3 regions of the Peribacillus sp. TE19612 genome follow, and region 1 is predicted to be linked to each of the others. Evidence: predicted binding sites of a transcription regulator. Region 1 holds the regulator's gene; each other region holds the start of a gene.
What was found. The regulator LexA, encoded in region 1, represses DNA repair genes until DNA is damaged. The targets are predictions, from matches to a motif close to CGAACATATGTTCG.
Positions count from the first base shown of each region.

Region 2: the regulator LexA is predicted to act here: its motif matches at 6,465-6,478, upstream of uvrB (excinuclease ABC subunit UvrB).
Region 3: the regulator LexA is predicted to act here: its motif matches at 6,288-6,301, upstream of ACZ9AO_RS07830 (YhjD family protein).

Region 1 covers NZ_JBWCCL010000001.1:90,595-98,737, forward strand. The annotation lists gene ACZ9AO_RS00465 (hypothetical protein) at 1-81, opposite strand, end outside; gene ACZ9AO_RS00470 (hypothetical protein) at 101-256, opposite strand; gene ACZ9AO_RS00475 (LexA family protein) at 497-1,135, opposite strand; gene ACZ9AO_RS00480 (helix-turn-helix transcriptional regulator) at 1,270-1,494, shown strand; gene ACZ9AO_RS00485 (esterase/lipase family protein) at 2,227-3,759, shown strand; gene lexA (transcriptional repressor LexA) at 4,326-4,949, opposite strand; gene yneA (cell division suppressor protein YneA) at 5,105-5,416, shown strand; gene ACZ9AO_RS00500 (YneB family resolvase-like protein) at 5,436-6,092, shown strand; gene ACZ9AO_RS00505 (DUF896 domain-containing protein) at 6,158-6,391, shown strand; gene tkt (transketolase) at 6,622-8,143, shown strand, end outside.
Region 2 covers NZ_JBWCCL010000015.1:3,706-11,848, reverse strand. The annotation lists gene ACZ9AO_RS22140 (FecCD family ABC transporter permease) at 1-76, shown strand, start outside; gene ACZ9AO_RS22135 (FecCD family ABC transporter permease) at 73-1,128, shown strand; gene ACZ9AO_RS22130 (YceI family protein) at 1,185-1,718, opposite strand; gene ACZ9AO_RS22125 (MMPL family transporter) at 1,909-4,131, opposite strand; gene ACZ9AO_RS22120 (catalase) at 4,393-5,970, shown strand; gene ACZ9AO_RS22115 (CsbA family protein) at 6,160-6,390, shown strand; gene uvrB (excinuclease ABC subunit UvrB) at 6,610-8,143, shown strand, end outside.
Region 3 covers NZ_JBWCCL010000003.1:383,233-391,375, forward strand. The annotation lists gene ACZ9AO_RS07800 (M48 family metallopeptidase) at 1-940, shown strand, start outside; gene ACZ9AO_RS07805 (YitT family protein) at 1,083-1,892, shown strand; gene ACZ9AO_RS07810 (IDEAL domain-containing protein) at 1,946-2,182, opposite strand; gene ACZ9AO_RS07815 (competence protein ComK) at 2,498-3,061, shown strand; gene ACZ9AO_RS07820 (DUF3006 domain-containing protein) at 3,152-3,370, opposite strand; gene ACZ9AO_RS07825 (ComEC/Rec2 family competence protein) at 3,371-4,210, opposite strand; gene ACZ9AO_RS07830 (YhjD family protein) at 5,858-6,226, opposite strand; gene ACZ9AO_RS07835 (TVP38/TMEM64 family protein) at 6,515-7,129, shown strand; gene lepB (signal peptidase I) at 7,163-7,726, shown strand; gene addB (helicase-exonuclease AddAB subunit AddB) at 7,914-8,143, shown strand, end outside.

The sequences.
Region 1 (8,143 bases):
ATGATATTTTAAATCGCCGATTGATAATTGCAGGTGATCAATAGCGACTCCGGTTAGTTTTCCTTTTAATGATTCCTTCATTGTTACGATACTGATCGTTTTACCTAAATTCAATTAGATGGTCAAAGAAAACTGGTTCTGTGGGAATTGTATAAGTCGGTGATAAAGTTTTCATCGTTTGCGGAAACTTGCTCGTATACGCATAATGACCTGGCGGTAATACGTTATCTTGGCTTCCATATGGATAATTTTGCATGAATTATTCCACTCCTTTACTAATGTAAGGTATGCCTTTTTTTTATGGGCTGACACAAATTAAAAGGATTTTATGTAAAGACAAATAAAAGAACAATACTAAAAAGCACAAACCATGATGGCTTGTACCTTAAATGCAACAGCATTAAGTTGATAAAAACTGTAAGCATTGAATCTATGTATGGCTGCTCATTATTCATTTATTTTACTTTCTTTCCGTATGAAACCCTCGAGTTGGATATTAATCGTATATTTTAATGGCTTGAACCACTTTTCCTAAAATACGGACTCTATCATTTTTTATGTTGTAGGTTTTTTCTTCATAAAAAGGATCCGTGCTGCAGGGAGTGAGTATGATGTTTTCTTCATTGATTCTCACTTTTTTGACCGTAGCATCGTGTCCATTTACCAAGACCACTCCAATTTTCCCGTTATCAAGGTATGTAGTTTTTTCAACGAGAATCAATGATCCGTCTCTGAATTCTTTATTCATGCTATTGCCATTCACTCTAAGGAAAAAATATTCTTTATCCGATTTAAGCATCGAATTTAATGTCGGCATATAGGCTTCTATATATTCGTTGGTGAAATTAGGCTCTCCAGCAGGGATATTTCCGTAGACACCAATTAATCTTACATTCTTTTCATTTAGGAATTCCATTCCAGGATTATTTCTAACGATAGGGGCTCCTTCAATGAGGTGGGATAGCGGTATTTCAAAACAAGTGGACATCATGCTCAATTTATCCATTAAAGGTTTATTCCGTCCGGATTCCCAAGCTGATACTGCCGTAGGAGCTACTTTTAATACATTTGCCAAATCTTCTTGTGTCATTTTTCTTTCTTTTCTTAACATTTTAATCCGTTCACCAATGTGCATATTTCTTCACCTCTTACTTGAATATACACTATGAGTGAAAGTGAGTAAATGTAAAGTGCGTGAATTTTGCGAAAAATTGTTGGTAACTATACTTCAAGTGTGATATTATTTTTTTAGATAGGTGGTGACAAGATATGACAAGCGTTAAGTTCACACTTAAACAAGCCAGGAAGTATAAAGGATTAACTCAAGATGAAATGGCTAAAGTGCTGAAGATGGCCAAGAGGACTTACATTGACTATGAGCAATATAAGATTCCTTTGCGAATCGATAAGGCTTATTTATTTGCTGAATGTGTAGGGTTCTCGATTGACGATATCATTTTTTTTGACCCTGACCTACACTTCAAATGTAGTTGAAAGTTCAATTGTACCAGCATTTCCTCAACAGAGTGGCCATTTGAATCCATAAAATCCTGACTTCCATAGGATAAGATTCAAGTAACGATGAAAGAAGGGGAACAAAGAGGAAAGGGAAATTAATTTTTTTGAAGTTGAATAGGAGCTGCTGACATTAGAACATTTGTAAAATACCTGTATGTAGTAAAAGGTGTACAAATCCAAACTTCTTGTGCAAATATACGATTGCTACAGAGATTCCAAAAATGACAGCCAATTGCTGTGAAAGAAAATTATTTACTTAATGTATAGGGCGGACTTCTAAACACCATGAATAGGAGCAAATGGACAATGGCAAATTCGAAGGAAAAGTTAATCTGGATGAACAAGCCCTTATCCTATGCAGGATAAGGGCTTGTTCTCTATTTTCGTGAATTGGCAGCATGTTTTACTCCCAAAATACGTCTTCATAAAATGAAAAAGACCTCATACCTAAATGAATGGAAGGCAAATCTTCATACTTTTTCTCCATTATCAATAAAACTTCTTCTAGTTTTTTTCTCCCATCTTTATGAAGATAGCAGGTAATGGTATGCAAAAGTACAATTATATATTAATGAAGGCTAAAGAAGGAGGGCATTGATAATTGGATGAGTTCAAAAAAATTCCAGATGATATTGGAGGAGATAACCCTTGAAAAGGAATGTAATCAATTATATCGTTTTTCTTGTCCTCATTCTAACCATATTAATTATGGCAAAGCCAGACATTTCCTCAGCAGGAAAATTGAAACCGCCCTCCGAAACTTTCAGTCCAGGGGATTGGTTTCTTGGAAGTATTCCTCCCAATCTTGATACAAACAAACCACCGATCGTGTTTGTACAAGGGAAAAACGGCAGTTCAACCAGCTGGTATGGTGAAACGGAATATCATGGCGTCAATGATATGTATACCAAAGCGTATGAAGCAGGCTACCAAACGGTTTTTGTTCAGCTTCATGATTCAGCTGGAAATGGATCAGTGAGCCAATATGCCAATGGAAGGCTTTTAGCTCAAATGCTTTCAGAAATCAGTAACCATTTCGGGGGCGAAAAAGTAAATATTATAGCTCACAGCAAAGGGGGCCCAGACACCCAAGCGGCTCTAGTCCACTATGGAGCACACCAATATGTTGGAAGGGTGATCACTTTAGCTTCCCCTCATCATGGTTCTCACCTAGCTGATTTGGCTTATAGCTGGTATGCGGGCTGGCTTGGTTCCTTATTAGGTCAAAAAGATGAGGGAACTTATTCTTTACAAGTTGGTAAAATGGCTGAATTTCGTTCTATCACGGATAACCATGTTAACTCTCGTAAAAACTTGTATTTCACTGTGGCAGGTATGAACAGAGGCCCGGTACTATCAGCCTTATCAATGGGGGGACAATATTTATCATCATATGGGGAAAATGATGGACTGGTGAATGTATGGAGTACAAAAATACCCTATGCAACACATTTATTTACGGATCCCAACTTTGATCACGACAATATTCGAGTTGGCTCAGCTGTATTTTCAAGAATTGAACCCTATTTAAGAAGCACATCCACCGCTGGGATTCCTGCATATCATGTCAATTATAAGGAACGAGTTGAAGATGATGTCATTACAACCGCACTCGCTCAAACCGTTCTGGGTGATGTCCTGAAACAAAATGTCTGGGTCGAACAAAGCTTCCATGTAAATGAAGCGGCCCCAGGTAATATAAGCATATATACAGCCTCAAATGATGTCGAGGTTGAATTGATTTCTCCATCCAATAAAAAGTATTCACCTTCCTTAGAGGTTCATTCAGCCAAAAATGAAACTTCTTTTTTTAATGGTGCAACCATCCAATCATTCTATAGAAATAACCTTGAAATTGGTGACTGGAAGGTACGAATGAAGACTAAATCGCCAAAAGACGCCTACCTGTTCACAGCACAATTTAACGAAAAGAACCCCATTACATTAAGTATGGCCGGTAAAGTTAAGCAAAAAGATGCAAAATTTTTAATAAAGAATCCAATGAATGATAAAAAAAGGCCAATCAGCACAACATTTTTGGTTCATCTGCTAGATGAAACCGGTAAAGAAATTAGTGGGAAAAACTCAATTAAGGCAATGGATACTGAAAATTTTACTGGCACCCTTCCAGAAGTACCTAAGTCAGGTGTTTATAATGTAACAATAGATGTTAAGGAAAAAAATGTGGATGGTACTGAAAGAACCCGGACTCTGATTCGTTCGGTCTATATTGAGAAATAGCGAAATGCCTTCTCTTAGTTGAGGAGGTATTTTTTTGGATGAAATATGAGGTAGGTGCGAAATGGTACGGGTAACTAGGGAGATGGTAATTCCGCCAATGGAAACAGCCGTAATCCCTTATAAAAGTATTAATTCAACGGGTGTTAGGTGGATATATTTAGGAGTGAGTTCCCTGGAAATAAAGATTTATGCTTGGTAATGAGAGATCTAATGAGCAAGGAAACATTCATTAAGCAAATTGCTCCTTATGCCCAGAAAATTAAACAGGACATATTGGTGGAATGACTTGGTCGATCTAACCTTATTTAAGTGAACCAAAGGTTAAGAGTGAAATTAATTGTAAAGGGGGGATTTTAAACCCTCTTTTTTTATTTCAATGAGCTTTCTTCCAAAGAGTACATATTACCAGAAAGGCGATGGTATAACTTTCATCCGTTATAAAGGATGTTTAATTTCCCCTGAAACTAGATTCTATTAAAAAATATTTCAATATCTACTCTTCCAAATGCATATTGAGAGAATACCGGACATAAATTAAACAAACAAAAAAAGCGCGGGAAGCGCTTTTAGTGTATTTGTCTATATAAGCCTATTACTTTTCCAAGTATCGAAACATCTCGTAAAATAATTGGTTCCATATTTGAGTTCTCAGGCTGAAGCCTTATGTAATCCGGTTCCTTAAAGAATCGTTTTACAGTGGCTTCATCATCTTCCGTCATCGCCACGACGATATCTCCATTATTGGCACTGCTTTGTTGTTTCACGATGACATAATCTCCATCATGAATTCCTGCTTCAATCATACTTTCACCCATGATTTCCAACATGAATACATGGTCATCATGTGGAACCATGCTTTCGGGAAGCGGAAAGTATTCTTCAATGTTCTCAATAGCCGTTATCGGCATGCCCGCTGTTACTTTTCCAAGTAACGGCACGTTCACGACATTGGCTTTGGGAATATTGTTCGCTTCCTCCAAATTCATTATTTCAATGGCCCTTGGCTTGGTTGGGTCACGTCTAATAAGGCCTTTACTTTCCAGGCGGGATAAATGTCCGTGTACTGTTGAACTTGATGCAAGTCCCACTGCTTCGCCAATCTCCCGTACGGAAGGCGGATACCCTTTTTGGCGGACCTCTTCTTTAATGAAATCAAGAATATCTTGCTGCCGTTTTGATAGTTTTGTCATTTGTGCACCTCTTCCCCAATGTTCTTTGCTACATTATAGCATGGCCCCCATCTCTATACAAACATAAGTTCGAATTTTGTTGTTGACTGAAACAAACGTTCGTATTATAATTTGATCATAACATACGAACGAACATTCGCTTTGGAGGGATTATTATGAAAAAATTATACAAAAATTATATTTATACGATTCTATTAGCGGGATCAGTATTCATCTTTTCAATTTTATTCTCTTGTACATTGAACAATGATCAAAAAAAGGATTTCCTTTCTATAGAAGTAAGCGAAGGTGACACCCTATGGGGAATTGCCGAAGAATATGAAGAAACAAATTTGACAAAAAAAGAATTCATTGGTTGGATAGAAGAGAATAATGGAGTCAGTGCGGATTCGATAAAACCTGGACAAGTCATTGTCATACCGGTTAAAGGGGAAGAACTTGTCCAGAATTTGGCCAGTGAGCAGTAAGTAGTAAAGGTAGGGTATTATGAAGGCGGTAATCTATTGTAGGGTCAGCACCGAAAAAGAGTCACAGGAAACATCATTGGCAAGGCAGGAAGATGAATTAGTCAAATTGGCTGAAAAGATGGATGTGGAAGTTGTCTCCATTATAAAAGAACAGGCAAGTGGTTATGAGTTGAATCGGGATGGCATTTTTGACATGCTCGAACTATTTAAAACCAAAGAAGCTGAAGTCCTATTAATCCAGGACGAAACAAGACTGGGAAGAGGGAATGCCAAAATAGCCCTTTTCCATGTCATCCTTAAAGAAGATGTGAAAATTTATACGCTCTCACACGATGGGGAGCTGGAGTTATCGGATTCGGATGCCATGGTAATCCAGATAGTGGGCATTGTAGAAGAATATCAAAGGAAACTACATAATCTTAAAATAAAGCGCGGAATGATGAGAGCCGTTGAAAAAGGGTACCGTCCTCAAAAAAATCTTCACAACCAAAGGAATTCCACTGGAAGGGACCGTATGGAGATTCCTATTGAAGAAATTATTAAACTGCGTGCCAATGGGTTGACATTCTCAGAAATCGCAGCCACATTAAGGGGCTTTGGATACAATGTATCTAAGGCTACTGTGAACAGGCGTTTTCTCGAACATCAAATGAATACAAAGGAAAGTAAATCATAGAACTTGTAATTTCGCTTTTTTTTTAATACCATGACAATATCCACAGATTATGAAGGAGCGGAATTATGTTATCAAAAGAAAAAATAGCCCGTATAAATGTACTTTCTAAAAAGGCAAAGGCTGAAGGCTTGACGGAAGTTGAAGCGAAAGAGCAAACCCAATTGAGAAGTGAGTATTTGGAAACATTCAGAAAATCCATGTCCGACACGTTGGAGCATGTGAAAGTCGTGGATCCAGAGGGTAATGACGTCACTCCTCAAAAGATAAAAAATATAAAAGAAAAACGAAATTTACATTAATGCTTGGATTCCTCTGATGGAACATTCCATTTGAGTATTCTTTGGCATTTTGGAGTAAAAAGAGAGTGCATTCATGTATGTATTCTCCTATTTAGTTTAATCTAAATAGGGGCTTCTCTTATTTCTAGAAAATTTTAATATTGAGGCAGTAAATAGTGATTTTAGTTGTGATATTATGCTTGTCACTATAATATAAAGAGGTACATTACAGGAAGGGATGTTTTTACAATATGTTAGATAAATTAGATGCACTTTCTATCAATACGATTCGTACATTATCAATTGATGCAATTGAAAAGGCTAATTCCGGCCATCCAGGTATGCCAATGGGGGCAGCGCCAATGGCGTATAAACTATGGACCGAATATATGAACCATAACCCGAAAAATCCAGATTGGTTTAATAGAGATCGCTTTGTTCTTTCAGCTGGACATGGTTCTATGCTGTTATACAGCCTTCTTCATTTATCGGGCTATGGCTTATCTATCGATGATTTGAAAAGCTTCCGTCAATGGGGCAGTAAAACTCCAGGACATCCTGAATTCGGACATACGGCTGGTGTAGATGCAACTACCGGGCCGCTTGGACAAGGTATCGCAATGGCAGTCGGAATGGCAATGGCTGAACGTCACTTGGCAGAAAGCTATAACCGCGATTCTTATAATGTGGTCGATCATTATACATATAGCATTTGTGGAGATGGAGATTTAATGGAAGGTGTTTCTGCAGAAGCCGCTTCATTAGCTGGACATCTACAACTCGGAAGACTTGTTGTTTTATATGATTCTAATGATATTTCCCTTGACGGCGACTTAAGTCAATCATTTAGTGAAAGCGTAGCAGACCGGTTCAAATCTTATGGATGGCAATATATCCGCGTTGAGGATGGCAATGATCTTCAGGAAATTGCTAAAGCGATTGAAGAAGCAAAAACCGACGAAGCACGCCCAACATTAATCGAAGTGAAAACGGTTATCGGTTACGGTTCACCAAATCGTTCAGGTAAATCTGCCGTTCACGGCGCTCCGCTTGGTGCAGATGAGCTGAAATTGACAAAAGAAGCATATAAATGGACATTCGAAGAGGACTTCCATGTACCTGAAGAAGTGTATTCACACTTCAATGAAGCTGTTGTTGATGCAGGAGCTCAAAAAGAAGAAGCTTGGAATGAATTGTTTAAAAATTACAAAGAAGCACATCCTGAGTTAGCACAGCAATTGGAGCTTGCCATCAAAGGTGAACTGCCTGCTGAATGGGATCAGGAAATTCCAGTCTATGAAGAAGGTAAGACATTAGCTTCCCGTGCTTCAAGTGGGGAAGTACTGAATGCAATCGCCAAAAAGGTCCCTAGCTTCATTGGGGGTTCTGCAGATTTAGCCGGGTCTAATAATACTGCCATCAAAGGTGAGACAGATCTATTACCAGGTAATTACAGTGGCCGTAATATATGGTTCGGTGTACGTGAATTCGCTATGGGTGCGGCTTTAAATGGAATGGCACTTCATGGCGGCTTAAAAGTATATGGAGGAACATTCTTCGTATTCTCTGATTATCTTCGTCCTGCCATAAGAATGGCAGCACTGATGGGACTGCCTGTTAACTATGTGTTCACCCATGACAGCATTGCTGTAGGGGAAGACGGACCGACTCATGAGCCAATCGAACAATTGGCATCATTGCGCGCAATGCCTAACCTTGGAGTAATCCGTCCAGCTGATGGCAATGAAACGGCAGCAGCCTGGAAAGTGGCTA
Region 2 (8,143 bases), on a different contig from region 1:
GGTTGGAGTCATGACAGCCATTATCGGGACCCCATTCTTTATTTATATAGCTAGAAAGGGGTTCAGCGGTCGATGAAGTCATATAAGAGCTTTCGTTTGTTTAATGAAAAAATATCATTCTTGATCAATAAAAAAGCCATGATCGTGATTTTCATATTATTTTTAGTCACTTCACTAGTGTTTGTAATCAGTACTGGAGTGGGTGAAATGAATATAAATCCGCTAAGTGTTCTCCAGGTCTTTATCGGAGGGGGGACGGAGAGCGACCGGCTTATTATCCAATCTTTCCGCCTGCCTAGAATAATTGTTGCCCTGTTGGTAGGGATGGGCCTTGCTGTAGCTGGGGGAATCCTTCAAGGGATGATTCGAAATCCACTTGCTTCACCTGATATCTTGGGGATTACGGGAGGAGCGACTGTAGCGGTCGTTGGATTCTTGGCCATTTTTAGCGATAAGAACCATTCATTAACGGTGAGCATCAATTGGCTGCCGTTAGCTGCCTTCATTGGGGCGACAGTCGTGGCCTTACTTGTTTATTCATTAGCCTGGAAAAATGGGGTTCCCCCGATCAGGCTTGTGTTGATCGGGATTGGGGTGATGGCTTTAATGAAGGCGCTCACTACGATGATGATGATTCTTGGCCCCGTCTATCAAGCGAGCCAGGCAAACCTTTGGATCACCGGGTCAGTGTCCACCTCCACCTGGAATAATATCGCTGTACTGGCACCATGGACGATTTTATTCCTGTTAATCGCCTTCCTGTATGCCAGAAATATTAATTTACAGGAGCTAGGGGATGACCTGGCAACGGGGCTTGGGGGACATGTCCAAAAACAGCGGTTTACATTATTGATGATCAGTACAGCCTTGATTGGCGGTTCCACAGCTTTTGCTGGGGGAATAGGATTTGTGGGATTAATGGCACCGCACATGGCCAGAAGGCTGGTTGGTTCTAGTTTTGGAGTGTTACTGCCTACCTCGGCTTTGCTTGGCGGCATCCTGGTTATGGTGGCGGATTTGATTGGACGGACCTTATTCTCACCTTTGGAAATACCGGCTGGTGTCTTCACAGCGAGCATCGGGGCACCATACTTCATTTATTTACTATATAAAACGAGGAATTCGTAATTCCGGTACATGCAAAAAAAAGCAGTCATCCTAGGGATGGCTGCTTCTTTATTTCTTTAAGCTTCTTTAGCTGCTTCGATTTCGATGGTAAGCGTGATTTGATCGCCAATCAGTACGCCGCCTGTTTCTAATGCCGCATTATATGTTAGACCATAATCACTGCGTTTGACTTTCCCTTTTCCGCTAAAGCCTGCTTTTTCATTTCCCCATGGATCTTTCCCTTGGCCTTCAAAGGTGATGTTGAAAGTTTCTTCTTGTGTGACTCCGTTAAGAGTCACATTTCCAGTTACATCGTATTCATCTTCATCCGTTTTCACGATTTTTGTTGATTTGAATGTTAATGTAGGGTTTTTTTCTACATCAAAGAAGTCAGCGGAACGCAAGTGATTGTCCCTGTCTGCATTGCGTGTGTCGATACTAGCCACATCAACGGTAAAATCAATCTCTGCAGTCGTTAGATCCGATGGGTTTGCTAGAATGCTTGCCTCGAACTTATTAAAACTTCCTTTTACTTTAGCGATCATCATATGTTTTACGGAAAACTCAATAGCGCTGTGAGTCGGGTCGACTATCCATTTTGTATTTGTCATATTTATTCCTCCTGATTATTAATCTTGAATTTATATATCTTTAATTTGAGATATCTTAACTTAACGTAATTATAAGAGCTGAAAGCAATAGTGTCAACTGAAATTTTTCCTTAATTTTGAAAACATGAAAAACCCTGTGCATTTATGGGGCACAGGGTCTTTTATGAGAAGAGTAAAGCGGACATCTTTATTAATTGGCCTGTTCTTTCTCTTCTTGGTTGGTCACTTTACCCGGCCAAAAGGCACGGCGGCCAAGGAGGGAGGTGATTGCAGGAACAAGGAACGGGCGCACAATGAATGTGTCCATTAACACTCCAAGGGCGGTAATGAGCCCGAATTGGACCAATACTTGAATCGGAAGTGTGGCTAGAACGGAAAAAGTGGCTGCCAAGATTATTCCGGCGGAGGTGATGACACCGCTAGTTTCGGCAACGCCCTTTCTGATGGCCTGCTTGATTGGTATCGTTTCTTTCTTACGCCAAATGCTTGAAACCATGAAAATGTTATAATCTTCTCCAAGTGCGACAAGGAATACGAAAGAATAAAGTGGAATTGTCCCCTCTATCGCATCGACACCCATGAAATAGTGCAGGATTATCCAACCTAAGCCCATAGCTGCAAAGAATGAGAGAATGACTGTCCCCATTAAATACACCATGGCTGTCACAGATCGCAAGTAGGCTAAAAGGAGCAAGGAAATCAGGACGATGATGATCGGGATGATCATGAATTCATCGGATTTGACAGTATCCCTTTTATCGAATTGAGTCGCAGTCTGCCCGCCAACCCAAACCTTTTCATCAACGGAAGATATATTGGCGGCCTTCAATTCTTTCTCCGCCATTGTGCGGATTTCCGGAATGGAATCTATGGCCTCGATATCATATGGGTTGATGTTGAATGTGACCTCATAGGATTGCAGATCTTTATTCGATTTACTTGTGACGGGATCGGCAACAGTTTCAACAATATCCATCCCTTTTAATGCCGGTGCTAAATCAATTTCTTCACCAGCCGTATCGACAACCACTGTCGCCGGTGCCAGTTCGCCCGGTGAGTACGAGTCGGAAATGACAGAATAGCCTTCACGGGAGTTCATATCTTCAGGGAAGGAAGAGAGAATATCATATGAATATTTTATTTGTGAAGAATATCCAGCTAAAACACTGAAGATGATCAGGCATGTAAGAATGACGGTCCATGGCTTGGTTGTGACGATATGGCCAATCCAGTTACCGATGCGGCCTTCTTTATGCTTTTTGGCTGCTTTTCCCTTTTTCTTGGCCCGTGCTTCTTCCATTTCAGGTGTACGCGGGACGATTGGGAAGAAGGAAGCCCTTCCGAATACAGAAAGCAATGCCGGTACAAGTGTTAAAGCTGCCAGCATCATGATTAAAATCGACAAGCTGAATGGTACAGCGAAACGGTGGTAGGCTCCGTATTTGGCTACAAGCAATGTTAGCAGGGAGATGACGATCGTTAGCCCGCTCATCGCAATGGCGCCTGATGAATCTTTAAATGCGGCAATCATGGCTTTCCGTTTGCTTTCATGATTCCTTAATTCACTTCTATAGTGAGAAATTAAAAATAGACAATAATCCGTTCCGGCACCGAATAATAATACGGTCATGATTGAAATGGCCTGTGAATCGACTGTAATCCAACCATGATCTGCCATGAAGCCAAGGATCGGGCTTGTGACAATATAGGCGAAGCCTACTCCGATTAAAGGAATTATGGCTAAAAGCGGAGAGCGGTAAATGAGTAATAATACGACAAGTACAAGTATTACTGTCGCTAAAAGCAATTTGAAATCAGCACCTGAAAATAAACCCGTTGCATCGACTGATATCCCTACAGGGCCTGTCACTCGAAGGGATAATTCATCTGAATCGGTCGGGACGTTGAATGGGTCCGTTCTAATGCGCTCCGTTACTGCTTCATTAATGCTTTCAAGATTTTTTTCGAGAATTTCAGTCTCGGTATTTTCTTTAAAGAAAAGCGGCTGTACGAAAGTCGTTCCATCTTCTGAAACCGATCCTTTAAGAGCAGGAAACGGAATTTCATGAAGCGGCGGTAAGAAAGATTGCTGTGTTAATGGGTTATCTGTCAGTTCCTTGGAAAGATACTGGATTTCAGCCAAGTCGGCCTCTGTCAGTCCACCTTCCCGATGCCATGTAAGCAGGGCAGGTATTCCAGAGGAATTTGGAAACTCTTCTTTAATAAGTTCATCAGCCACGACAGAAGGCGAGTCTTCTGGCAAGTCTGAGGCATTATTTGCTGTTCGATCATTAACGGCAGGCAATGTAAAGGTTAATGCGATTGCTGCAAATATCCATGCGGCAATGACAACCCAACGACTGGTTTTTCCGGTCATCATCCTGCCAAGTCTTCCTATTATTGATTCGTCCAATGAAGGCACCCCGCTTTTTAAATTTTTTATCCTCATTTCATTATAGTGGTGTGATGTTGACTTATACAAAAATGGGTATGCTCACTCCAAATACTAAATGCTTCAAGTCGTTAATGGCATGAAAATAGGCTCATCGATATATAGGGGAAAAGTACTTATTTACCTAATTTCAATTAAATTTTGAAGATTGAAGAGTTAAATATAGGGAATGGGGGAAAGTATAGTATTATTGTGGCTTTTATTAACAAAGGAGGGATTTTTTTGTCTAATAAATCCAAAAAAACAAATGATGAAACGAATGAAACATTAACGAATAGGCAAGGACACCCGGTAACGAATAACCAGAGTCTGAGAACTGTAGGGAACAGAGGTCCTAGTACACTTGAGAACTATGATTTTTTGGAAAAGATCAGCCACTTCGATAGGGAGCGCATCCCTGAACGGGTTGTACATGCCCGCGGTGCAGGTGCGCATGGTTATTTCGTTCCGACCGGTAAAGCGGGGGACGAGCCGATTTCAAAATATACGAGAGCGAAGGTTTTTCAGGAAGAAGGTAAAAAAACCCCGGTATTCGTGAGATTTTCATCTGTTATTCATGGAGGGACGTCCCCGGAAACGTTACGTGACCCAAGGGGATTTGCCGTTAAATTTTATACGGAAGATGGAAACTGGGATCTTGTAGGCAATAACCTGAAAATTTTCTTTATCCGTGATGCCATGAAATTCCCGGATTTGATTCATGCATTCAAACCGGATCCGGTCACGAATATTCAGGACGGCAGGAGGATTTTCGATTTTTGCTCGAGTTCGCCTGAAACATTCCATATGGTTACCTTTGTGTTTTCTCCATGGGGCATCCCAGCTAACTACCGCATGATGCAAGGATCAGGGGTCAATACTTATAAATGGGTGAATGAGGAAGGGAAAGCAGTGCTCGTCAAGTATCATTGGGAACCGAAACAAGGAATCAAGAACCTGACGCAGCAAGAGGCCAATGAAATTCAAGCTACGAATTTCAATCATGCCACACAGGATCTATATGAAGCGATCGAACGCGGGGACTATCCGGAATGGGATCTCAACGTACAGATCATGAGTGATGATGATCATCCTGAGTTGGATTTCGATCCGCTGGATGATACGAAGATCTGGCCGAAAGATGAGTTCCCATGGCTGCATGTCGGTACGATGGTATTGAATAAAAACCCTGAAGACTATTTCACTGAAGTCGAACAGGCTGCATTCGGTACCGGTGTCCTAGTGGATGGACTGGATTTTTCTGATGACAAGATGTTACAGGGACGTACATTCTCTTATTCCGATACACAGCGTCACCGTGTTGGCGCGAATTATTTGCAACTGCCGATCAATGCTCCAAAGAAACGAACTGCCACGAATCAGACTGGCGGACAGATGCAATATGAAGTTGGCAGAGGCAGCCAAAGCCCCCACATCAACTACGAACCATCCACTGTCGGCGGCTTGAAGGAAGCCAATCAAACGGGTAAAGAGTATACACCTATGGTGGAAGGGAAACTTGTCCGTGAGACAATCGATCGCCAAAACAATACGAAACAGGCCGGGGAAACGTTCCGGGAATTCGAGGATTGGGAAAAAGACGATTTAATTTCCAATTTAGTGGCGGCATTGGCTCCTGCCGACAAGCGCATTCAGGAAAAAATGATAGCACTTGCCGAAGAGGCCGATGAAGAGTATGGCCGCAGGTTGAAAGAGGGACTGGCCGCGGCATCTGAACATACGGAATCTTCAAAACCACTGGGTGGGACGGATAACCCTGAGGACGCCGTTAGAAAAGGGCATGAAGCGGATCCGTATTGATTGAACTGAAAAGAAGCGAACTTCCTTATAAAGGGGTTTGCCTCTTTTTTTTATTGGGCATAATTGATGGATGTGTGGATGCTCTTCCAAGGATGCCTTGAAAATCAAGCAGGAAATTGATTGGCAAAAAACTTCATAATCATTTAAACTGAAACTACTCTATTTTTCTCTTATAAAGGAGATGAAAAAATGATTAAAATTCTTTCTGCCCTTTTCCTTCCTTGTCTACTTGTCATGCTATTTTCAAGAGTCACCTATAACAATGTCGTAGGCCTTGTTTTAACTGTTGCCTTGATTACAGCTTCCGCATATAAAGGTTATACGCATACAAACTTATTGATCATCGTCGATGCCTTATCCCTGACAGTGGGTTTTTGGTTATCAAAAAGAATGATGAAACGTACATCCAAGAGCGCCTGACATCAAAGGTGCTTTTTTTGTACTCAAACTAGTCATTCCCCTCAACACATCATGAAGTTCATTAAAACAAAAATCGAATGGACGTTCGCTTATTGCTGGTTTGTTTTAAGGCAATTGTGGTAGAATGTGTATATATGCTTTATTAAACCGGAATAAATAGAAGGGATATAGGCATGTCCCGTTTTCATATAAAAATATTTCAATAGGAGGCCATGCTTGGTGAAGGATAAGTTTGAGTTAGTCTCAAAATACTCTCCTCAAGGAGATCAGCCGGCAGCAATTGAAATGCTGGTCGAAGGGATTAAGGAAGGCAAGGAAATGCAGACGTTATTGGGGGCAACGGGTACAGGAAAAACGTTCACCGTTTCCAATGTGATCCAAAAGATCAATAAACCGACTCTTGTCATTGCCCACAATAAAACGTTGGCAGGGCAGCTTTACAGTGAGTTCAAAGAGTTCTTCCCTAATAATGCCGTCGAATACTTCGTTAGCTATTATGATTACTACCAGCCAGAGGCTTATGTTCCATCCACGGATACATTCATCGAAAAAGATGCAAGCATCAATGATGAAATCGATAAACTGCGTCACTCGGCCACATCATCATTGTTCGAAAGGAAAGATGTCATCATCATTGCCAGTGTTTCGTGCATATATGGACTCGGTTCTCCTGAAGAGTACCGGGAGATGGTCGTTTCCCTCCGAACTGGCATGGAAATAGACCGGAATGCCTTGCTGCACAGACTCGTGGATATTCAATATGAGAGGAATGATATTGCTTTCCAACGGGGGACCTTCCGCGTTCGCGGCGACGTCGTCGAAATTTTCCCGGCCTCTCGTGATGAACATTGTGTACGGGTCGAGTTTTTCGGGGATGAGATTGACCGTATCCGTGAAGTTGATGCCCTGACCGGTGAAATTACCGGTGAACGGGAACATATCGCCATTTTCCCGGCTTCCCACTTCGTAACCCGCGAAGAGAAAATGCGGATAGCCATTCAAAATATCGAAACGGAACTGGAAGAGAGACTGAAGGAATTAAGGGAAGATGAAAAGCTCCTTGAAGCACAGCGCTTGGAGCAGCGGACCCGCTATGATTTGGAAATGATGCGGGAAATGGGCTTTTGTTCAGGTATCGAGAACTATTCCCGCCATTTGACGCTTCGTCCCTCAGGTGCGACACCATACACTTTAATAGATTACTTTCCAGAGGATTTCCTATTGGTCGTGGATGAATCACATGTAACCCTTTCGCAAATCCGCGGAATGTTCAATGGAGATCAGGCGCGGAAGCAAGTGCTCGTCGACCATGGCTTCCGTCTGCCGTCTGCGAAAGATAACCGCCCGCTAAGGTTTGAAGAATTTGAAAAAAAGGTCCATCAATCCATATTCGTTTCGGCAACTCCGGGACCATATGAACTCGAACATACACCAGAAATGGTTCAGCAAATCATCCGTCCTACCGGATTGCTGGATCCGACGGTAGAAGTGCGACCGATTGAAGGGCAGATAGATGACCTGATCGGTGAAATACAGGAGCGCGTCAAAAAGAACGAGCGTGTGCTCATAACGACCTTGACGAAAAAGATGTCTGAAGATTTAACTGATTATTTAAAGGAAATCGGCATCAAGGTCCAATATCTTCATTCGGAAGTGAAGACCTTGGAAAGGATAGAAATCATCCGGGAACTCCGAATGGGCAAATATGATGTACTCGTTGGAATCAACCTTTTAAGGGAAGGTCTGGATATTC
Region 3 (8,143 bases), on a different contig from region 1:
CTGGCTTTCCGTTATTTCATACCTGGCTCTATTTCCAATCAGTTTCATTGGATATCGGATGAGCAAGAGTTACCACATAAGTACACAAAGTTTCACCTCGTGGATGAAGGATGGAGTCATCGAATTCTGGGTGAATTTTGGGATGATGTTCATCATCGTTTCCGTTTTATATTGGTTAATGAAGAAAAGTGTGAAGAAGTGGTGGCTCTATGCTTGGATGTTGTCCATTCCTTTTTCCTTGTTCCTGATGTTCGTTCAGCCTGTATTGATTGATCCACTGTACAATGAATTCTATCCTCTCAAAAATAAAGAGCTGGAAACGGAAATATTGGCACTAGCCTCACAGGCTGAGATCCCGGCTGAACACGTGTATGAAGTAAATATGGCGGAAAAGACAAATGCCTTGAATGCATATGTGACCGGCATAGGTTCCAACTCAAGAATAGTTCTTTGGGATACGACCCTGAACAAACTGAAGGAAGATGAAATCCTTTTTATCATGGCACATGAAATGGCTCATTATGTGGAAAAGCACATTTATATAGGGATTGCAGGTTATTTAGGACTGACATTAATCGGTTTGTGGCTGACTTCGAAAATCATGAATTTTATCATTGGTCGCTGGGGCCATCAGTTAAAGGTCCTTTCGGTTGACAGCATATCATCTCTTCCGTTATTTCTCTTGATAACGTCTGTGCTGCTCTTTGCTTCGAGTCCGCTGTCCAATTATGTTTCCAGATATCAAGAAACAAGGGCTGACCGTTATGCCATTGAAATGACCGGGGACAAAGAATCAGCAATCACGACTTTCCAGGAACTCACGAGGTCGGGTTTGAGTCAGGTCAACCCGCCATTCCTGGTTAAATGGCTGCGGTATTCCCATCCGACCATGCTCGAACGGATTTCAACGGTTGAAAATGCAGATACAAAGGGTGATTGAAAGCCAGCTGAAAACCAGCTGGCTTTTTTTCTTCGGAAAGTGGAAGTTTGTGGTCGTTTTCAGAAAAAACTATTATTTTTAAAAATCTTAGGTTCTCTACTATAATAAATTAAATTCCCAGTTCGTTTTAAGGAGATCGGATATGTATAATGTACTTTTCATCACTGTAGGCTCAGTGCTTGTGGCAGTAGCCTACAACTTATTTTTGATACCACATTTAATTTTAAGCAGCGGACTTAGTGGACTTGCGATCATGTTCGGAATCATCACCCCAGTCAACACAGGGATATTGAATTTTCTGATGAACCTGCCATTGCTGATACTTGGTTACCTGAAATTAGGGAGACGCTTTATCACCTATACGATATTATCAGTTGTCGTGATTTCCATCAGTTTATACCTCATTCCAGTTCACGGTATTTCCACTGAACCGATTTTGTCTTCTTTATTTGGCGGAATCATATCGGGAATCGGTATAGGCATCGTCTTTCGCGCTTCGGGGTCTTCGGGCGGCTTTGATATCATTGCCATGCTATTGGCTAAGAAGAGCGACTTTCCGCTTGGTACATTGCTTTCGGTGATGAATGCTGTTGTGGTGGTAATCTCAGGCTTCATCTTCGGTTGGGATGCCGCATTATATACGCTGATTTCCATTTATGCAGCAGGAAAGGTGATCGATACGATCCATTCCAATCACATTAAATTAACATTGATGATCGTTACCAAAAAGAGTGACGAAATGAAAACGAAGCTTCTGACCAACCTATATCGTGGAATTACAGTCATGGATGGTGAAGGTGCATATTCAGGAGAAAAGAGCAAAGTAATGATGACAGTCATTACACGTTATCAGTTAACCGATGTAAAAACGATGATAAAAGAAGTGGATCCGAATGCTTTTGTTAATATAACCGAAACTGCCGAGGTCATGGGTATGTTTCATAAAGAGTGATGATAATAAGAAAAGCCTCCCGACATTATGGGAGGCTTTTTTGATCATGAATGTTAATTTCCAAATTGTTTTAGTAAAACGTTCATTTCAGAACTTAGTTTTAAGAATAAAGGTTTGTTTTTCATATCCAAGGCATCATCGATCTGTTTTGCAAGGAGATTCTTTTTGGTAGTAAGGACGGCTTCCTGAATAATCATATCAATTAACATTTCCTGAACCACGGCATCGTTTTTCATTTCGCTCATTGATAAGGACTTCACTGACTCTGAATAAGATTTTTCATTTTTCAAAGTTACCACCCCTGACCCTTTTTATTATTATATGGATTTGAGTGGATAAAATCAACTGAAAATTTAAAAAATTTAAATTATGATAGAGAATGTGTCGTTTAGATGACGAAAAAGCCACAATATAAAAGAATTTTAAATTTTTTGTGAACTTGCTTTTTATGTTTAAGGGTTATGCTATTATAGTGAGTAATTTAACATACATTTACTATCCCCCTTCACTCTTCTTGGACAGGAATGGAAGGGTACAAGCAATTAAGAATATAAGCTTTGGAAGGTGATAGCGATGTTTAGCAATGAGGAAGAGGTGGAATAAAAATGAAGGAAAACAATCAGGGAATCATCGAGGAATATGAAATCACGCCACATACACTAATGGTTGCGCCAATTAATTACGGCAGTAAAATATATGCCCGTATCGTTGAAATGGAGGACGAGTTCATCTCGCCGTTTAAACCAATGGAAATAATAAAGAAAAGCTGCGAGTTCTTCGGATCAAGTTATGAAGGACGCAAGCAAGGCACGAAACAGCTTATAAACATCACACATAAAGCACCTATCGCGATTGATCCGACCAGTTCGATATTCTTCTTTCCAACTACATCTCCGTTACGTCCTCAATGCATCTGGTTATCACATGAGCATGTGGTATCCTATGAGCGCCTGGATTCCAAACATACAACCATCACATTCAGGAATAGACAAACCATCGATATAGCAGTGTCATGCAGCTCTTTCGAAAACCAGCTGCACCGGACCTCTTTTTTAAAAACGAAATTGATCCAGAGGATTGAGGAAACAAAGAGGAAATCCTTTTATCTGTTCACTGATGCTAATGGAGTCAAGGCTTCAGAGGTAATCTCAAAGTATATACCACGATAAGAGGGGGTTCAGGGGAAAAATCAGAGAAGAATGCAAACGGGAATATTCAAATTTAAAGCAAGCCCTTCTTATTAAAGAAGGGCCCTGGAATCAATCTTCGAATAATTCATCCATTAAATCGTCAATTTCTTTTCTTAATTTTTCAGTTCCTTCTTTGGAAATGGTGATGGTATCACCATCGATAATCAGCATATCTCCTACTTTTGCTCCCTTGGGAAGAGCACTTTTAGGGAAATCCTTCATGTCACCACCATCGATTTCAACGACAGCGATCTTTCCTTCGAAGCGATCAATAATTCCTTGTGCCAATTATTTCACCGTCTTTACAGTAATTTTCTGACCTGTAGAAGTAAAAATAATGTTACCTGATTTATCTGTGCGATAAGTTTTGGCTTTCACTGAATTCAACCGTTTTATAACAGTGGAAGTAGGGTGCCCATAGCCATTTTTCCCTACACTGATTACAGCATATTTCGGTTTTGTTTTGTTAATGAAAGCTGAACTTGTCGATGTTTTTGCACCATGATGGCCTACTTTAAGTACATCCACACTTGGTACCAGTTTTTTAGCCAGCATATCTTTCTCTGCTTTTTCTTCGGCATCACCTGTAAACAAGAATGTTTTTTTGCCGTGTTTAAGCAACAGGACAGCACTCCAATTATTTAAGTCAGACTTAGCATAGTCCTTAACAGGTGCAATGAATTTAAGGGAATTATCCTTTGCTTTAGTGTTGATTTCCACGCCCGTCTTCGCTTTTTTTATTGTAAGCTTCTTCTTCTTAACAGCCGTTAAAAAGTCTTTGTATGCCTGGGTAGTATGTGAAACTTTAGGGGCATACACAGATTTTACATTAAGTGATTTAATCACATGAGCAAGACCGCCAACATGATCCGCATCTGGGTGAGTGGAAACTAATGCAGTAAGTGTTTTTACCTTTTGTTTTTTTAGGTAGGCAACAACTTCGTCGCCCTTTCCTTTACCGCCGCCATCGATTAAAACGTTTTCATTACCGGTTTGTATCAGGATTGAATCTCCTTGTCCAACGTTGATGAAATGTACCTTTACATTTGAGGCTGCCTCAGTTGTTTTAAGTCCAGTGAATAAAGACAAAACAAGAACAGCCACCAGTAGAATATTTATTTTCTTCATTTTTCCCCTCCAGTTAATAATTTACCATGTGTAACCGGAAAAATGGGAATATGGACACGATTTTTGTTTGCGGTAAAAAAAGGAAAATATTGTCTAGGCTTATGTTTAGGGAAAATGATCCTGGGTATTTATGATTAATCTCTTGGATTAAAATGAAAACCATTATTTTAAAGAGTCAATCACTAAAAAATCTATTCCTCTCAGAAAAGAGTGTGAAGTTGGCATATATTAAAGGAGCAGGCTGCGTAGAAAGTTAGGATTACCAACAAAATATTTTGTTAAAGAGATTGTTACTGTTTTTTTAGGATTTGTCCAATTTAAACGTTGATTACCCCCCAGGCACTCGCTTTCCGCGGGCGGTCCGAGAGCCTCCTCGGCGCGTTTGCACCTTTCGTTCCAACCAACTTTGTTTTAAAATTTAGATAGGAACCCTTTTGGCTACAAATTAAACCATGCAAATAAAATATTGCATGGTTATCATAAGAAATTAGGGATGAGTATAAGTATAAGTTTCCTTAATGATTGACTCCTTAATACATAATATAATAGACACCGATGATGTATCTTTTGTTCAGTATTTCACAAATGGTTTTGTTTTTCTGGAAGTTCTTTTTGCTTTATACATTTAATATAAAGAGGTTGTTACTAGTAGATAATACTAGGTATGGATATGCAATTAACATCTTTCTCAATAACGTTGTACTGACACTAAAATGATAGTTTAGACGTATAGTTATAATAGATGAATGGAAATTAAAATGTCGCTTAATAATGAACAAACGGGCCAGCCTTTTAATCGTTAAGGACATTTTCGTCGAAACTGTTGCCTTAATTCAGTAAGCAGTAAGTGCAAACGGCTTGTGTAACAAGAAGAGGAGAAGCGGCTATGGCAGTCCTCGGTTCCTATAATAGGGAAGAGGATAGTATCCCATACCAGGCAGCTTTGACATTCTGCCGTTTAATCATCAAGAACGAAGGCGATGCTATGCATACAGCAAACTTTTAATGAAGGATGCCATAACTAGGGAACTTGAAGTAACGCAGTTAAATGTAAAAGGTATTTTCAGAAGAAGATCTATCTGAAATCTGAAATCCATGGCAGACATTTCATCCGACATGATAGAGCTTGATCCAATAGCATGGGCTTTTTAAGCGTCCCATCGTCCTAAAGGAATTTCCATTCATTCGATGCAGGGATTGGTTGATGGCAATCGATCAGGGCAAATCATGGGATACGTGTTACATTCTGCGGCGGATCATGATATTGGTTACTTTTACATCGATTTGTCGAAGCTGACTGTTTTCCTATCCTTTTCTTCAATATGATGAGTCGATCATAACGGGTGCCACTCCAACCTTTGTCATGGAGCATGTAATTAACTTTCATTTAAGGAATCTTAAAACTAAAATTGTTAGGATATTCAGTATGCACTTGATTACATAGGTTATGCCTTGATCGAAAGTAATCTTTCACGGAGATGAATCCATGGTTTGAACTAGCCAATTAAATTAAGATGTTATGGAATCGATCTTGATCATGAAAGACTCCCTTACCTTTATGCCAGGAAAGATGCGGTGCTTTTTTATGGTCATCCTTTTTACGTCCAAGGGAATTTGTATCCTTCCGGAAGGCTCCCTTGTAACCTGTTAATCCCTTGAGGTTTTTTTTTCGAAAAAGTAATAACATAACAAGTCTTCGGTTTTGTTGCGAAGGCGGGGATTGAAATAATTATGATGTTCCTCGTATCCTTTATATAAAAAACAATACATCGTGAAGGTTTCATCGCGTTTGATTTCACTAACCTTAATATTCTCTTTGCGCAAATAGCGCCGTACCTCGGCAAGCTCGTCTTGAACCACTTTTAAAATATGTTCGACTAGCTCCGAATAGGGCCTTTTTAATTTAAACGGACTAATTTCGATGACCTTGAGATCCCGGTTTAAGACTGTAATAACCATAGGGAGGTAGATGGCTTTTTCAATCATATTTCGGTCACCTTCTGGAATGCGGGTCATCATGACCGCCCCTTTCTAAATAGCGCGTTTTTAATACTAATATGTATCTTACGTAAAAATAAGAACATTTGTTCCGTTTTTATCCTAATGTATTTTCAGTGGTTATGCAAGCAGTTTTGATAAATCTAGAAATATTCGTTAACAAGATTATGTTTTCCGGAGATAGGGAAAGTATGAAGATATATGGATAATAATTCTTGCAATTTCGGGGGAAAGTGATATATCTAAAATAAACGGTTTTTAATAAGTTTATGCTGCTTTGATGGCAGCATGTCGAGGGAGATAATTATGGATTTGGATACTATACGTGAGTGGTTTACACTTGATCATATATCGGCACTTATTCAGCAATATCGCTCATTCGGTCCAATTCCCGGGATCTTACTGCCGATGCTGGAAGCTTTTTTGCCTTTTCTGCCCTTAGTGGTGTTCGTGCTTGCCAATGCAACGGCATTTGGTCTCTGGTGGGGGTTTTTATTTTCTTGGATTGGTGCGGTGGCGGGGTCCTTTTTGATCTTTTGGATTATTAGAAGATATGGTCAAATGAGGTTTTTCCGATTTTTGCAAAAGCATAAACAGGTGCAGAGGTTGATGGTTTGGGTTGAGAGCCATGGATTCGGTCCTTTGTTCATATTGCTCTGCTTCCCTTTTACACCTTCGGCTATCGTTAATATCGTGGCAGGGCTATCAAAAGTCAGTACCCTGCAATATGGACTTGCAGTAGTTGGAGGGAAGGCGGTGATGATTTTTACGATCAGTTTCGTAGGTTACGATTTAGTATCATTGATTCATAAACCTGTGCGAACGATCATTATCGGAATCGTCATCTTTATCCTATGGTATGTGGGGAAAAGACTGGAAGTCCGGTTAAATAAAAGCATGAAGAGAGAAGAAGGGCAATAAATTAATATATAAATGCAGTAGGGGTTGAACTAGATGGAAAAAACAAACAAGAATTCTTTATCCGATTGGATAAAACCAGCGATGATAGCTTTTGTTATTTACATCTTAATCCGTACATTTCTCTTTTCAAGCTATGATGTTGAAGGAAAGTCGATGCAGCCGACCCTTGAAGATGGAAATAAACTTGTCGTGAATAAAATCAATTACCAGATTCATGATATCAACCGTTTTGACATTATTGTTTTTCATGCGAATTCACAAGAAGATTATGTTAAGCGGGTTATAGGGGTTGCAGGTGACCGTATTCGTTATAAAGATGATTGGCTATACGTAAATGGTGAGAAAGTGGATGAGCCTTATCTTGAGAAATTCAAGGAAGGTTTCCCAGGACAGGATTTTACAGGTGATTTTACATTAAAAGAATTGACGGATGTGACCAAAGTTCCGGAGGGCAAGCTTTTTGTCATGGGCGATAATCGTCTTGAAAGTGCTGACAGCCGTCACTTTGGTTATATACCGGTAGAAAATGTTGTCGGTAAAGTGGATGTTCGATATTGGCCGGTCAATGATTTCAATTTTAAGTTTACAGGTGAGTGATTGTGAAGCCCGAGTATGATGCGGGCTTTTTCTTTTGGGGAAAACGCGAACGTACGGTTGGTGTTTTTTTTAGGGAAACGGTAAAATAATAGAAGGTAAATCTAATGGGAAACAGAAACCTAGTCATAAAGACGAAAGTATTTCTGGTATGATGGATCTAGATATTATGTTGTAAGGGGGAAAAGAGATGTCACTCCGTTTTTTACTGGGAAGATCGGGTACAGGGAAAACTTCGAATATATTGGACGAAATCCGCTCTAAATTGGCAGAAGATCCCGAAGGAAATCCAATTATCTACCTCGTTCCTGATCAGATGACGTTTCTATCTGAATATAAATTAATTAAAACACCAGGCCTTGCCGGAATGATCCGGACACAGGTTTTCAGTTTTAGCAGGCTTGCTTGGCGCGTTCTTCA